One region of the Undibacterium sp. Dicai25W genome, then DNA from elsewhere that is predicted to be linked to it. Evidence: predicted binding sites of a transcription regulator. Region 1 holds the regulator's gene; each other region holds the start of a gene.

Region 1 (4,150 bases):
CTAAAAACCTATATCATAAAGCAGATAGCATTCTTTTGACCGAAAACATGACAAACAGCACTTCAAATCTCAAAGCAAGCGGGCTTAAAGCGACTTTGCCACGACTGAAAATCCTTGAAATCTTTCAAAGTAGCAAAGTAAGGCATTTGACCGCAGAAGATGTCTATAAGATATTACTGAATGAAAACATGGACGTAGGTCTGGCGACGGTCTACCGCGTGTTGACGCAATTTGAACAGGCAGGATTACTTCACCGCAATCATTTTGAAACTGGCAAAGCTATTTTTGAATTAAATGAAGGCTCTCACCACGACCATCTGGTTTGCCTTGATTGCGGACGCGTCGAAGAATTTTTTGATGCGGAAATAGAAAAAAGACAACACACCATCGCTTTAGAACGTGGATTCAAAATTGCCGATCACTCGCTGGCAATTTACGGTAGTTGCACAAAAGAAAATTGTGCGCACAAAGACAATTAAGACGAACTACCTGTATTAAAAGGGCGGGTGCACCTGCCCTTAAATCACAAATGAGTTTTTTATTTAATTTTTGCCACAACACCTTCGACCGTATCCAGAATTTTTTGCGCATTAAATGGCTTCAGAATAAAGCCATGTATTCCCGCTTTCACGGCCTCCGAAACAGTTTCGGAGTCTTTGCTTGCAGTCACCATTAATACCATCGCTTCTGGCAACATCTCTTTGATTTTTGGCAAAATTTCCAAACCACTAATCTTAGGCATGACCACGTCCAACAGAATGATGTTGGGTCTCAGTTTTAAAGCCATATCCAGACCCGTGCCACCATCCGTTGCCTCACCAACAACGTTATACCCCTCGCTCCGCAATACAACCCGTAGCACTTCGCGCGTAATATCGTTATCGTCAATCAACAAAATAGAGACATTTTTGTTCAACATAATATGACCTTTCTACTGACTCAACGCATTTGAAAGCAATTTGGCAGTAATGTCGACGATAGGGATCACCCTTTCATACGCCATACGAGTCGGACCAATGACACCCAGGGTGCCGACAATTTTACCGTTCACACCATACGGTGCTGTGACTATACTCATTTCGTCCATAGGCACCAATTGCGATTCGCCGCCAATGAAAATTTGCACACCTGTCGCCTTGCTAGATACATCCAACAACTGCATTAAGCCACTTTTTTGCTCAAACATGTCAAATAATTTGCGCAGTGAATTCATATTAGAAGACAAATCCTGCACATTGAGTAAATTACGCTCGCCGGAGATAACAACTTCTTCGTTTTGCTCCGCCAAAGCATCACTACCAGCTTCCACTGCCGCCTGCATGAGACTGGTCATGTCACTCTGCAACTGCCGCAATTCACTATTGATACGCAAGCGTGCCTCATCAAAACTTAAGCCGCCAAAATTCTGGTTCAGATAATTAGCTGCCTGCACCAGTTGTGTTGGCGTGTAATCCACATCGGTCAACAACAGTCGGTTATGCACGTCCCCCGAAGGAGCAACGACGACCAGCAAAATACGTTTTTCAGACAAACGCAGGAATTCTACCTGCTGAAATATCGACTCCGTACGCGGCGTCATGACCACCCCCGCAAATTGCGACAGCGAAGACAGTATTTGTGCCGCGTTCGCGATAATTCTTTGCGGTGGCTGCGTTAAAAACCCCGGCTGGAGACGAGAGCTTAATGCGGATTCATCAATTTCTTGCACAGTTAACAATTCATCGACAAAAACGCGATAACCCCGCGGGGTCGGCACACGCCCGGCAGAAGTATGTGGACTGGCGACAAAGCCGAGTTCCTCTAAATCAGCCATGACGTTGCGTATCGTCGCTGGAGACAGTTCCAGACCAGAAATTTTAGACAATGCTCTGGAACCTACAGGCTGACCGTCAGCGATGTAGCGTTCTACCAGAGCTTTTAATAACGTTTGGGCGCGGATATCAAGTTGCATATTTTTATTTTATGCGACCTAAGCCAAGTTGAACACTACGAAATTCACAACCATTGTGTCAAATCATGTAAATCTTTAAATTCTGCGTCGGGTTTGACATGAGAATGGCGTGGATCGTCATTGACCAGACTGCGTCGGTTCATCCACCCAGCCTTAAGGCCTGCTTGCTGAGCACCTTGCACATCAAGCAATAAATCATCGCCTACATACAACACTTCATACGGAGCCAGACCCAATCCATCGCAGGCAGCATGAAATATTCTAGCATCCGGTTTGGCGCACCCAAATTGATGGGCAGCAACCGATACATGGAAATGCCCGGCCAATCCTATCGCTTGCAGATCAGCGAAACCATTCGATATCGTCCCCAATTTCACACGCTGCCCAAGTACACCTAATGCCGGCGCCACGTCCGGGTACAGGCTGACCTGATTGCGCGCGTGAGCAAAAACTGCCATCGCCTGATCCGCTTTGCCAACATCTTCATCATATTGCCTGAACACGTTTTGCAATAATTGATGACGCAAGGCCCATAAGTCATAAGAAAAACGCGGATCAGTTGTCACCAACGCCTGCCTTAACGATCGCAAAGAAACGATGTCATGCTGCGCAGTGACGTTCGGAACATGTTGCTGCATCCAGGTGTATAAAGTGGCTTCCGCATGCTGAATGACGGGTGCGATCGGCCATAAGGTGTCGTCTAAATCGAGTAATACGGCTTTAATTGTCATATAGAGCACTCTGTTAGTTCATTTTTTTCATAATTATGGTCTAATCTGACGAATCACGTCACCCTTCATTTTCTATGACTGTACAGGCTAAAACGATTGCACTTGTTGGTAAATATAATGCTGCCGGCATTACTGATTCTATGACCGATCTGGCGCGCTTTCTGGATCAGGCTGGTCACAGAGTGGTACTGGAAGAAGAAACCGCCCGCTATATTCAACTCGATAACCTGGCTGCAATGTCGGTGGCTGACATCGGTAAAACTGCTGATGCTGCGATTGTGGTCGGCGGCGATGGCACTATGCTCGGCATTGCGCGCCAGCTCGCACCGTACAACGTGCCTTTAATCGGAATCAACCAGGGGCGACTCGGATTTATCACAGATATTCCTCTTGATAGGATGATCCCGGTGATTAGCGAAATGCTGGAAGGCAAATACGTGTCTGAGCGGCGCAGTTTATTGCAAGCGATCGTCGTGCGCGATGGCAATCAGATTTTCAGTGGGGTCGCTTTTAACGACATCGTAGTGGCGCGAGGTGCAGGCTCAGGCATGGTAGAGCTGAGGGTGGAAGTGGATGACTTGTTTATGTACAACCAACGTTCGGATGGTTTGATCGTATCTACACCGACAGGTTCTACTGCTTACGCATTGTCGGCAGGTGGGCCACTTTTACACCCTAGTCTGAGTGGCATCGTCATGGTTCCGATTGCACCGCATGCGCTGTCCAACCGCCCTATCGTGCTGCCCGATAGCAGTGAAATTGTGATTGAAATCGCCGCCGGGAGAGACATCAGTGTTAATTTCGATATGCAAACTTTTGCCAGTCTGATGCATCAGGACAGAATTATCGTCAAACGCTCTACCCATACAGTGACCTTTTTACATCCGCAGGACTGGAATTACTACAATACTTTGCGTGAGAAGTTACATTGGAATGAATATCCTTCAGTAGAAGGTGCACTCAATTAATCACAGGTTGTTACAATAGCCGCTCATCGGCTGTTCGCTTACTTAATTTCATTTACTCTAACTAAAATACCGCTCCTATGCTGCGCACGCTCGCTATTCGTGATTTTGTCATTGTTGATGTTTTAGAGCTTGAATTTTCCTCTGGTTTCAGCGTTTTAACCGGCGAAACTGGTGCCGGAAAATCAATATTGATCGACGCTCTTAGCTTGGCACTTGGTGGTCGTGGCGACGCCAGCATGGTGCGCGAATCTGCCGCTAAAGCAGATATCAGCGCAGAATTTTCTCTCAACGACGCCGTTGCAAACTGGTTGGAAAACAATGAATTCAGTGACCCTGAACAACAATTGATTTTACGCCGTACCATCGATAACGCTGGACGTTCAAAGGCATGGATCAACGGCATTACAGCCACCGCTACCCAATTGCGTGAACTCGGTGATCTTCTGGTGGATATTCATGGCCAGCACGCCCACCAATCGCTGCTCAAATCTGAGGCGCAA
Region 2 (4,150 bases), on a different contig from region 1:
CTGTCTGGTCGAGCGTGAAATTGACGCTCGTATGGCGCGCACTGCACGTCGTGCCACAGCGCAAGGAGAAATCAGTGCCTTGCAAACTCTGGTATTTTCTGGTGTGATTGGCGGCATCGGTATGTGGGTACTCAACACCTTGGTTAATCCACTCACGATGTGGCTAACGTTTGTGACCTTTGTCGGTTATGCCATTATCTATACGATCATTTTAAAACCGGCAACGCCACAAAATATTGTGATTGGCGGTTTATCCGGTGCGATGCCACCTGCTTTAGGTTGGGCAGCGGTTGCCAATGATGTGCCTATGCAAGCTTGGTTGCTGGTATTGATTATCTTTATCTGGACACCACCGCATTTTTGGGCTCTGGCGATGTATCGCCGTGACGATTATGCACGTTCGGGGTTGCCGATGTTGCCGATTACTCATGGACCTGAAATAACACGCTTGCATATCTGGCTCTACACCATTGCTTTGTTTGCGACCACGATGTTGCCGTATGCAGTACATATGAGTGGTTTGATTTATTTGTTTAGCGCTGTGGTGCTGGGTGGGATCTTCCTGTGGTACGCATGGCAAATGTATCGCAATTACAGCGATATTCTGGCGCGTAAAACCTTTGCTTACTCGATCATTTATTTGTCCTTGTTGTTTGCCGCTTTGTTGGTCGATCACTATCTGAAGTTTTGATTATGTTAAAAAAAATTCTGTCTTGTTTTTTGATTACCGGTCTGCTGACGCTGTTAGCGGCTTGTAATCCTCCTGCTGAAAAATTTTCAAACACCGACATCATCGGCATCGATTACGCCAAGGATTTTGCGCTGACTGATCACAATGGCAAGGCACGTACTCTGGCTGACTTTAAAGGCAAAGTGGTGATCATGTTTTTTGGTTATACCCAGTGTCCTGATGTCTGCCCGACGACCATGGTAGAGATGGCAAATGTGATGCAACAATTGGGACAACAGGCAGACAAAGTGCAGGTGATTTTCGTCACCATTGATCCTGAGCGCGATACGCAGGCTTTGCTGGCGTCTTACGTGCCGAATTTTGATCAACGTTTTTTAGGTATGTACGGTGATGCTGCGGCGACCGCCAAAATCGCTAAAGATTTTAAAGTCTATTACCAAAAAGTCCCTGGCAAGACGCCGACCAGCTACACCATGGATCATACGGCTGGTAGCTACGTGTTTGACACGGATGGGCACATACGCTTGTTCTTAAGCCTTGGTCAAGGAATAGAGCCTATCGTGCATGATTTGAAATTGCTACTTAAGTAATTTACTTCAATACTTTATTGAAGTCGAAAAAAAAGCACTCAATTTCTGAGTGCTTTTTTGTTGATTGCAATTTGTTGAGTGCTTAAGCGTAATTCGCTAAAGCGCCCTTCATTTTTTTCAATGCTGCGCTTTCAATCTGGCGGATACGTTCTGCAGAAACGCCATATTCATCAGCCAATTCATGCAGTGTCGCACCTGAGCCGTCGTCATTTTTTAACCAGCGCGCTTCGATGATGTGACGTGAACGCGCATCCAGTTTTGACAAGGCACTTTCCAGACCTTCGCTTTGCAGGCGATCATACTGGCGAGTTTCCAGCACTTTGGTTGGTTCGTCAGATTCAGTTTTTAAATACGCAATAGGTGCGAATTTTTCATCGTCGTCATCCGTCGGCGCATCCAGTGCAATGTCATGACCTGACAAACGCATTTCCATTTCAATGACTTCTTCGCGTTTGACATCCAGTGTTTTTGCCAGCGCATCGATTTGCTTAGGAGACATCGTCTCTAAGCCTTCTTTGTGGCTACGCAGATTGAAGAACAATTTACGTTGCGCTTTAGTCGTTGCTACTTTCACCAGGCGCCAGTTTTTCAAGATGTATTCGTGCATTTCAGCCTTGATCCAATGCATGGCATAGGACACAAGACGTACGCCCTGATCAGGATCGAAACGCTTAACGGCTTTCATCAAACCGATATTACCTTCTTGAATGAGATCTGCATGTGGCAGACCGTAACCCAGATAACCACGGGCAATAGAAACAACTAAACGCAGATGTGACATAACCAGTTGTTGCGCTGCGCCCAGATCATTGTCAGCACGTAAGCGGCTGGCGAGACTGATCTCTTCTTCGTGCGTGAGCATAGGCAGGCGATTGACTGCTGAGATATAGGCGTCAATATTTCCGAGCGTGCCACTGAAACCCAGGGCGAGCGCTTTGCTATCTGTTGCCGGGATAAGTTGTGTCGAAGTCATTGCGATGGTTCCTCCTCATTGCTGCCAGTTTCAATAAAAATAGAAAAACTAGCTGTATAAGCCCTTATATTAGCACTCTCTTGAGAAGAGTGCTAATAGTTGGAATTGATGCTCAAATCTGAGTGCGGCAGGCTGATGAATTTGCCTTGCAGAAAGATTTTTTGCGTCTATCCTCGTTATCTGTATGTGTTTTATCTGGGATAAACCGTCTTAGATAACGATAGTGCCTGACTGGGTAAAGATCTTGATATTGCACAAGAAAGCACAAATAACGATATTAAGAGTCCAATTTATCCAAAAAGTTGCATGAATTTGGAGAAAATCCGGTGTTAGCTAGCGCGCGCCAATTGTCGGCGAACCGATAAATACGCACCACATAGCCCTAAAAACATGCTAAATGCGAGCAAAGCAAGGCTAGGAATAATCCCTAAAGGCGTGAGCCGGAATTCCGATGCGTAGAGTTTGGCAAAATCGGCAATTGCCTGATTTAAAGGCTGCAAGGACGCCGCAATTGCGCCTAGTGCCACTGCCCCAGCCAGTAAGCCGAGCAGGGCACCTGTGTAGTAATAGGGCCGGTGGATGAAGCTATTGGTCGCACCTAACAAGCGCGTGACGGAGATTTCTGCCTGATGTGAAATCACTTGCAAGCGAGTTGCATTAAAAACCACCACTATGACAACTACTCCCAAAGTAATTGCCAGGAACAACAAACCCATTTGTAAAATTTGCACTAAAGCCGCCAGACGTTTAACCCAGGCCGAATCTACCTGAACCACATCAACATCTTGTAAAGCTTTTAATTTTTCAACCAAGCTGTCCAATTTCTCTGCATCGTTGTTCGATAGCGATAAGATATAGGCGTCAGGTAGTGGATTGCCACCTAGGGTCGACAACACTTCCGCCAGGCTAGACGAGTCTTGCATCGCAGCGAGCGCTTTTTCTTTGGGAATAAAAGCCAGTTTGCCATTGATCGCATTTTCTTTGAGCAAGCGTTTGATTGGTACCGATAAGGCAGTTGCGCTGTCACGCGCTGTGTCTGGGCTGACAAAAATACTGATTTCAGGTTCTATGGATAATTGTGAAGAAATCGGTTTGATGTTTTCAATCAATGTCAGGCCTGCGATAGGCAAGGCCAGTGCAATTGCAACCACTAACACATTAAATAAAAAATTGCCGGTACCTGCACGCAAGTGGGTGTAGGCACTTTTTAATGCAAACAGATGCTCACGAAACCAGATGGTCATGGGTTTATCCTTGAAATAAGATATCAGGCGGCGATGGAAGAATTCCAGGAATCAGTGATCTGGCCTTTGCTCAGATAAATCACACGGCTGGCCTGATCCAGAAACTGTTCATCGTGGCTGGAAATCAGGCACGTAACACCAGCGCTCTGAAAAGCTTTTAAAGCACTCAGTACCTTGTTCGCATTTTCTCGGTCAAGAAATGCGGTCGGTTCGTCGGCCAGAATGATTTTAGGACGGTTGACGATTGCGCGGGCAATCGCAACGCGTTGTTGTTCACCACCAGACAAAGTCAACGGGAGCGCATTGGCCTTTTCCAGCATCCCTACTTTTTCTAAAGCGACGCGGGCGCGTGATTCGGCTTCTTGCGCCGCGGCTCCTGTCACGATCAGCGGTAACATCACATTCGATAAGATGCTGCGATCATTCAGTAGCTTTTGATCTTGTAAAATCAAGCCTAGCTTACGTCGCAGGTAAGGCAAGCTGCTGGTTTGCAACTTGCTCACATCCTGACCATTGACCATCACCCGACCAGTCGTTGGCTTCTCAATGCCAGCAATCATCTTCAATAAAGTCGATTTCCCTGCACCGGAAGGGCCAGCTAAAAATATCAGCTCGCCATCTGGTATCGTCAGGGAAATATTGCGCAAGGCGC
Region 3 (4,150 bases), on a different contig from region 1:
TCATGGTTTTTACTCTTGGGAAAATTTTGAGCGACACATTGCACAGATGTGTTGAAATAAGATGTGGGACTCACTCATTTATATTCCTTGAATCCTGGCCGCTCGTAATATGTGGCGCACCAATAATTTCCGCTTGCAAAGCTGCGTCCGCTAACCAAAAATCTTGTTCCGCCTGAATAGCAGCGATCACGCCATGGACTTGCGTACGCGCGTCATCCAGCAACTCAAAAACACTGACCAACATGCCGTTGTAGCGCAATTGGTTTTCACGCAAAATTTGTTCATGCAAAACCAAAACATCCGTGTGGTAATGCTGAGCAATGTCATAGCTAGTCAGATAAGCAGAATACGATTCTCTCAATGTTGAGGCCGCGTTGCGCATCACACTTTCCAATTCAAAACTGGCGGCGCGTGTATTGGCGTTCATCGAATCGCGTTGCAACTGTCCTTGATCAAATAATGGCAAACTAAAGCTGATCTGTGTAGTGCGTTTTGCGCCCGCATCGCTGAGACTATTAACGTCACCGCGTGTGCCGGAGCTGCCCGAACCAGTTTCACGCGCCACACTTAGCTGCACATCAGTCCAACTAGTCAAGGAGGTTAAACCTTGCCGCTTGGCCGCATATTCCAAATGAATTTTTGCAAGTCGTATGTCCAATCGCTCTGCATTTGCAGCGTCTTTGATTTTTTCTGCATCGATAGGCGCTGTAGGTAAGTTTGGCAAACGCTCTGGCAAATGGAGCATTTGCTTTTGCTCATCTGTCAAACCAAGTAGGCGGATTAAATTCTCGCGACTACTGACCTCACGCTGTTGTGCCGCTTTAAATTGCATAAAAGCATCTGCATAAAAAGCCTGCTGCCTTGCCGCTTGCAACTTACTGAAATTTCCGGCATCACGCATCTGTTTCGCTAACGTCGCGCTCGATTGCGCCACATCGTTGACCTGATTTGCGTAAATAAAACTTTGTTTCGCAGCGACCGCATCAACCCATGCCTTACGTACTTGAGTAATACGATTTACCACCTCGATACTCATTTGCAATTGCCCTTCACTGATCTTACTCTGCGCCAGATTCTGTCTTTGCGATAAGCTCAACAAATCAACTAAGCTAAAACTAATCATACGCGAAAGATCTGAAGCATCGCCGCGACGAATACTTTCCAGTGTCAATAAAGGATTGGCAATCTGCCCGCTCTGCGCAGCAATAGCGCCGTTTGCAGCATGTCGTGCCAGCAATCCCTGTAAAGCCGGATTATTGACCAGTGCGATGTGAACCGCATCATTTTGCGACAAACCTTGCTCACGACTTTGCGTCAATAAATCTTTTGTTTTGGCTTCTTGGATACGAAATTGCTGGCTCCCTCCAACCATTTCAAGGCGACCTCCAGTGAAAGCCGGAATCGTCTCATTCACCTTCAAGATTGCATTCTGCGCATCAAAGCTGCCGCAAGCTGATAAGGTGAAAACTATAACTGAGGCGCTCATCAATGAACGCGTACTAAGTGAAAAAAATGGCGGCATATCATTCCCGTCAATATTCTGGGCAAATTAAATGCCTATGCAAGAGCAAAGAAGGATCTGTTACCCATCCTTACAGCAAAAAGCATTTAAATCATAAACTCAAAAAAGAATCCGCTAAAAAGCGGGATCGCGTCATCAGGAAAGCAAAGATTTGGGGGGACGTTCCGGTGTGCCAGACACCAAAGAAGAAAATGATGGGGGATAACTATTATATGCAACAGGAGAAAAATCTGACGGTATCGTCAGGCCAACTGAAGTGAGCAAAGCAAGCCCACTGCAACAAGCTGAATTCGCTTTGCAATGGCCATGTAAATCAAGTTGATTTGAAGAAATTTTTTTAACGTCGTTTTCAACACCTTGCGAGCTAAGCGAGATCTGCCGGTGCTGTTTGCACGGTGACATCGATGCTACGGATACTGACGGATACGAAACCTGTCCACATAACGACATGCTACTGACTGCAAACCCTTGCAAAGGTAGCATTATCAGCAACAAATATATCGTCAATGAGCGCAATGAAAATCGTTTCATAGGCGGAACTTATCACATTTGAGCTAAATACTCAAAATACTCACCACTGCCAGTAGTTTTTCAAAATGCAACACACTTTCAATGTCTTTTTGGCAATATTTGCACGGGTATTTTTCGTAAGTGCTGAGTCAAGTTCCTTATTTGTTGATTGTGGAAAAGTGAAGCTTTTTAAATAATTCCAATTCTGAACCGAAATCACGTCCCGGTCAAAATCATCTAAGTAACTGTTTTATAAGGATTAAAAAAATTCTTATCGTTTTTGTCCTTGAAATACCAGCACCCCGCCCATATAATTAGCACTCGTTGGGAGAGAGTGCTAACAAAGTCTTTCCCCAGCTTAAATTGAATTCAATAGTATTCCCTCGTAATTACTCGCAAATTTAAAGGAGCTTGTATGAACCTTCGTCCCCTGCACGATCGTCTGATCGTTAAACGTCTGGATCAAGAAACAAAAACTGCATCCGGTATCGTTCTGCCTGACGCGGCAGCAGAAAAACCAGATCAAGGTGAAGTATTAGCCGTTGGTACAGGTAAACAATTGGATAACGGCACTGTGCGCGCACTCGAAGTCAAAGTTGGCGATCGCGTATTGTTCGGCAAATACTCTGGCCAATCTGTCAAAGTTGACGGCAATGAAGTGTTAGTTATGCGTGAAGAAGACATCTTCGCGATCGTACAGAAATAATTCCTGTATTCCTAAGTAGTTAGAAATCCTCAAGATTCCGGAGAAAATAACATGGCAGCTAAACAAGTAATTTTTGGCGATGACGCACGTGCGAAAATCGTTAATGGCGTAAATATTCTGGCTAACGCAGTTAAAGTAACACTGGGCCCTAAAGGCCGTAACGTTGTTCTGGAACGCTCTTTCGGCGCGCCAACAGTGACTAAAGACGGCGTGTCAGTCGCTAAAGAAATCGAACTCAAAGACAAACTGGAAAACATGGGCGCGCAGCTCGTGAAAGAAGTCGCTTCCCGTACTTCTGACAACGCTGGTGACGGTACAACAACAGCAACAGTATTGGCACAAGCTATCGTTCGCGAAGGCTTCAAATACGTTGCAGCTGGTTTCAACCCAACAGACTTGAAACGCGGTATCGACAAAGCAGTTGTAGCTATCGTTGCAGAAATCAAAACTCTGTCCAAGCCAACAACAACCAACAAAGAGATCGCTCAAGTTGGTTCTATCTCTGCTAACTCTGACCAAAACATCGGCGATATCATCGCCCGTGCCATGGACAAAGTAGGTAAAGAAGGCGTGATCACAGTTGAAGACGGTAAATCTCTCGACAACGAACTCGACATCGTTGAAGGTATGCAGTTTGACCGTGGCTACTTGTCACCATACTTCATCAATAACCCAGAAAAACAATCCGTTATCCTGGAAAACCCATACGTTCTGTTGTTCGACAAAAAAATCTCGAACATCCGTGATCTGCTCCCAGTTCTGGAACAAGTGGCAAAATCTGGTCGCCCACTGTTGATCATCGCTGAAGATGTTGACGGCGAAGCGCTGGCAACTCTGGTTGTGAACAACATCCGTGGCATCCTGAAAACAGCTGCTGTTAAAGCGCCTGGCTTTGGTGACCGTCGTAAAGCAATGTTGGAAGACATCGCTATCCTGACTGGCGGCCAAGTAATCGCTGAAGAAGTTGGTCTGACACTGGAAAAAGCAACTCTGGCTGATCTGGGTCAAGCTAAACGTATCGAAATCGGCAAAGAAAACACCACAGTAATCGACGGCGCAGGCCAGGCAATCGGTATCGAAGCACGTGTTAAACAAATCCGCGCTCAGATCGAAGAAGCAAGCTCTGACTACGACCGTGAAAAACTGCAAGAACGCGTTGCCAAATTGGCAGGCGGCGTTGCAGTGATCAAAGTTGGTGCTGCAACTGAAGTTGAAATGAAAGAGAAAAAAGCACGCGTTGAAGATGCGTTGCATGCTACTCGTGCAGCGGTTGAAGAAGGCGTTGTTCCTGGCGGTGGTGTTGCTCTGTTGCGTGCACGTGCAGCTGCTGGCGTGATCAAAGGCGACAATGCTGATCAAGAAGCCGGTATCAAACTGGTTCTCAAAGCAATCGAAGCACCATTGCGCGAAAT

What was found. The regulator HrcA, encoded in region 1, represses chaperone genes, less so after heat shock. The targets are predictions, from matches to a motif close to TTAGCACTCNNNNNNNNNGAGTGCTAA.
Region 2: a site for HrcA is predicted at 2,324-2,350, ahead of rpoH (RNA polymerase sigma factor RpoH). Genes of this name have one in related genera too.
Region 3: a site for HrcA is predicted at 2,347-2,373, ahead of groES (co-chaperone GroES). Genes of this name have one in related genera too.

Annotation. Positions count from the first base shown of each region.
Region 1 covers NZ_JBMPOQ010000002.1:249,074-253,223, forward strand. Annotated here, with positions in the region: gene fur (ferric iron uptake transcriptional regulator) at 48-479, shown strand; gene ACO0KY_RS04215 (response regulator) at 539-919, opposite strand; gene hrcA (heat-inducible transcriptional repressor HrcA) at 932-1,951, opposite strand; gene ACO0KY_RS04225 (HAD family hydrolase) at 1,996-2,682, opposite strand; gene ACO0KY_RS04230 (NAD kinase) at 2,757-3,650, shown strand; gene recN (DNA repair protein RecN) at 3,728-4,150, shown strand, end outside.
Region 2 covers NZ_JBMPOQ010000010.1:17,177-21,326, reverse strand. Annotated here, with positions in the region: gene cyoE (heme o synthase) at 1-691, shown strand, start outside; gene ACO0KY_RS12530 (SCO family protein) at 694-1,281, shown strand; gene rpoH (RNA polymerase sigma factor RpoH) at 1,364-2,254, opposite strand; gene ACO0KY_RS12520 (cell division protein FtsX) at 2,584-3,498, opposite strand; gene ACO0KY_RS12515 (cell division ATP-binding protein FtsE) at 3,522-4,150, opposite strand, start outside.
Region 3 covers NZ_JBMPOQ010000022.1:52,975-57,124, reverse strand. Annotated here, with positions in the region: gene ACO0KY_RS17410 (multicopper oxidase family protein) at 1-4, opposite strand, end outside; gene ACO0KY_RS17405 (TolC family protein) at 71-1,486, opposite strand; gene ACO0KY_RS17400 (hypothetical protein) at 1,513-1,782, shown strand; gene groES (co-chaperone GroES) at 2,448-2,738, shown strand; gene groL (chaperonin GroEL) at 2,790-4,150, shown strand, end outside.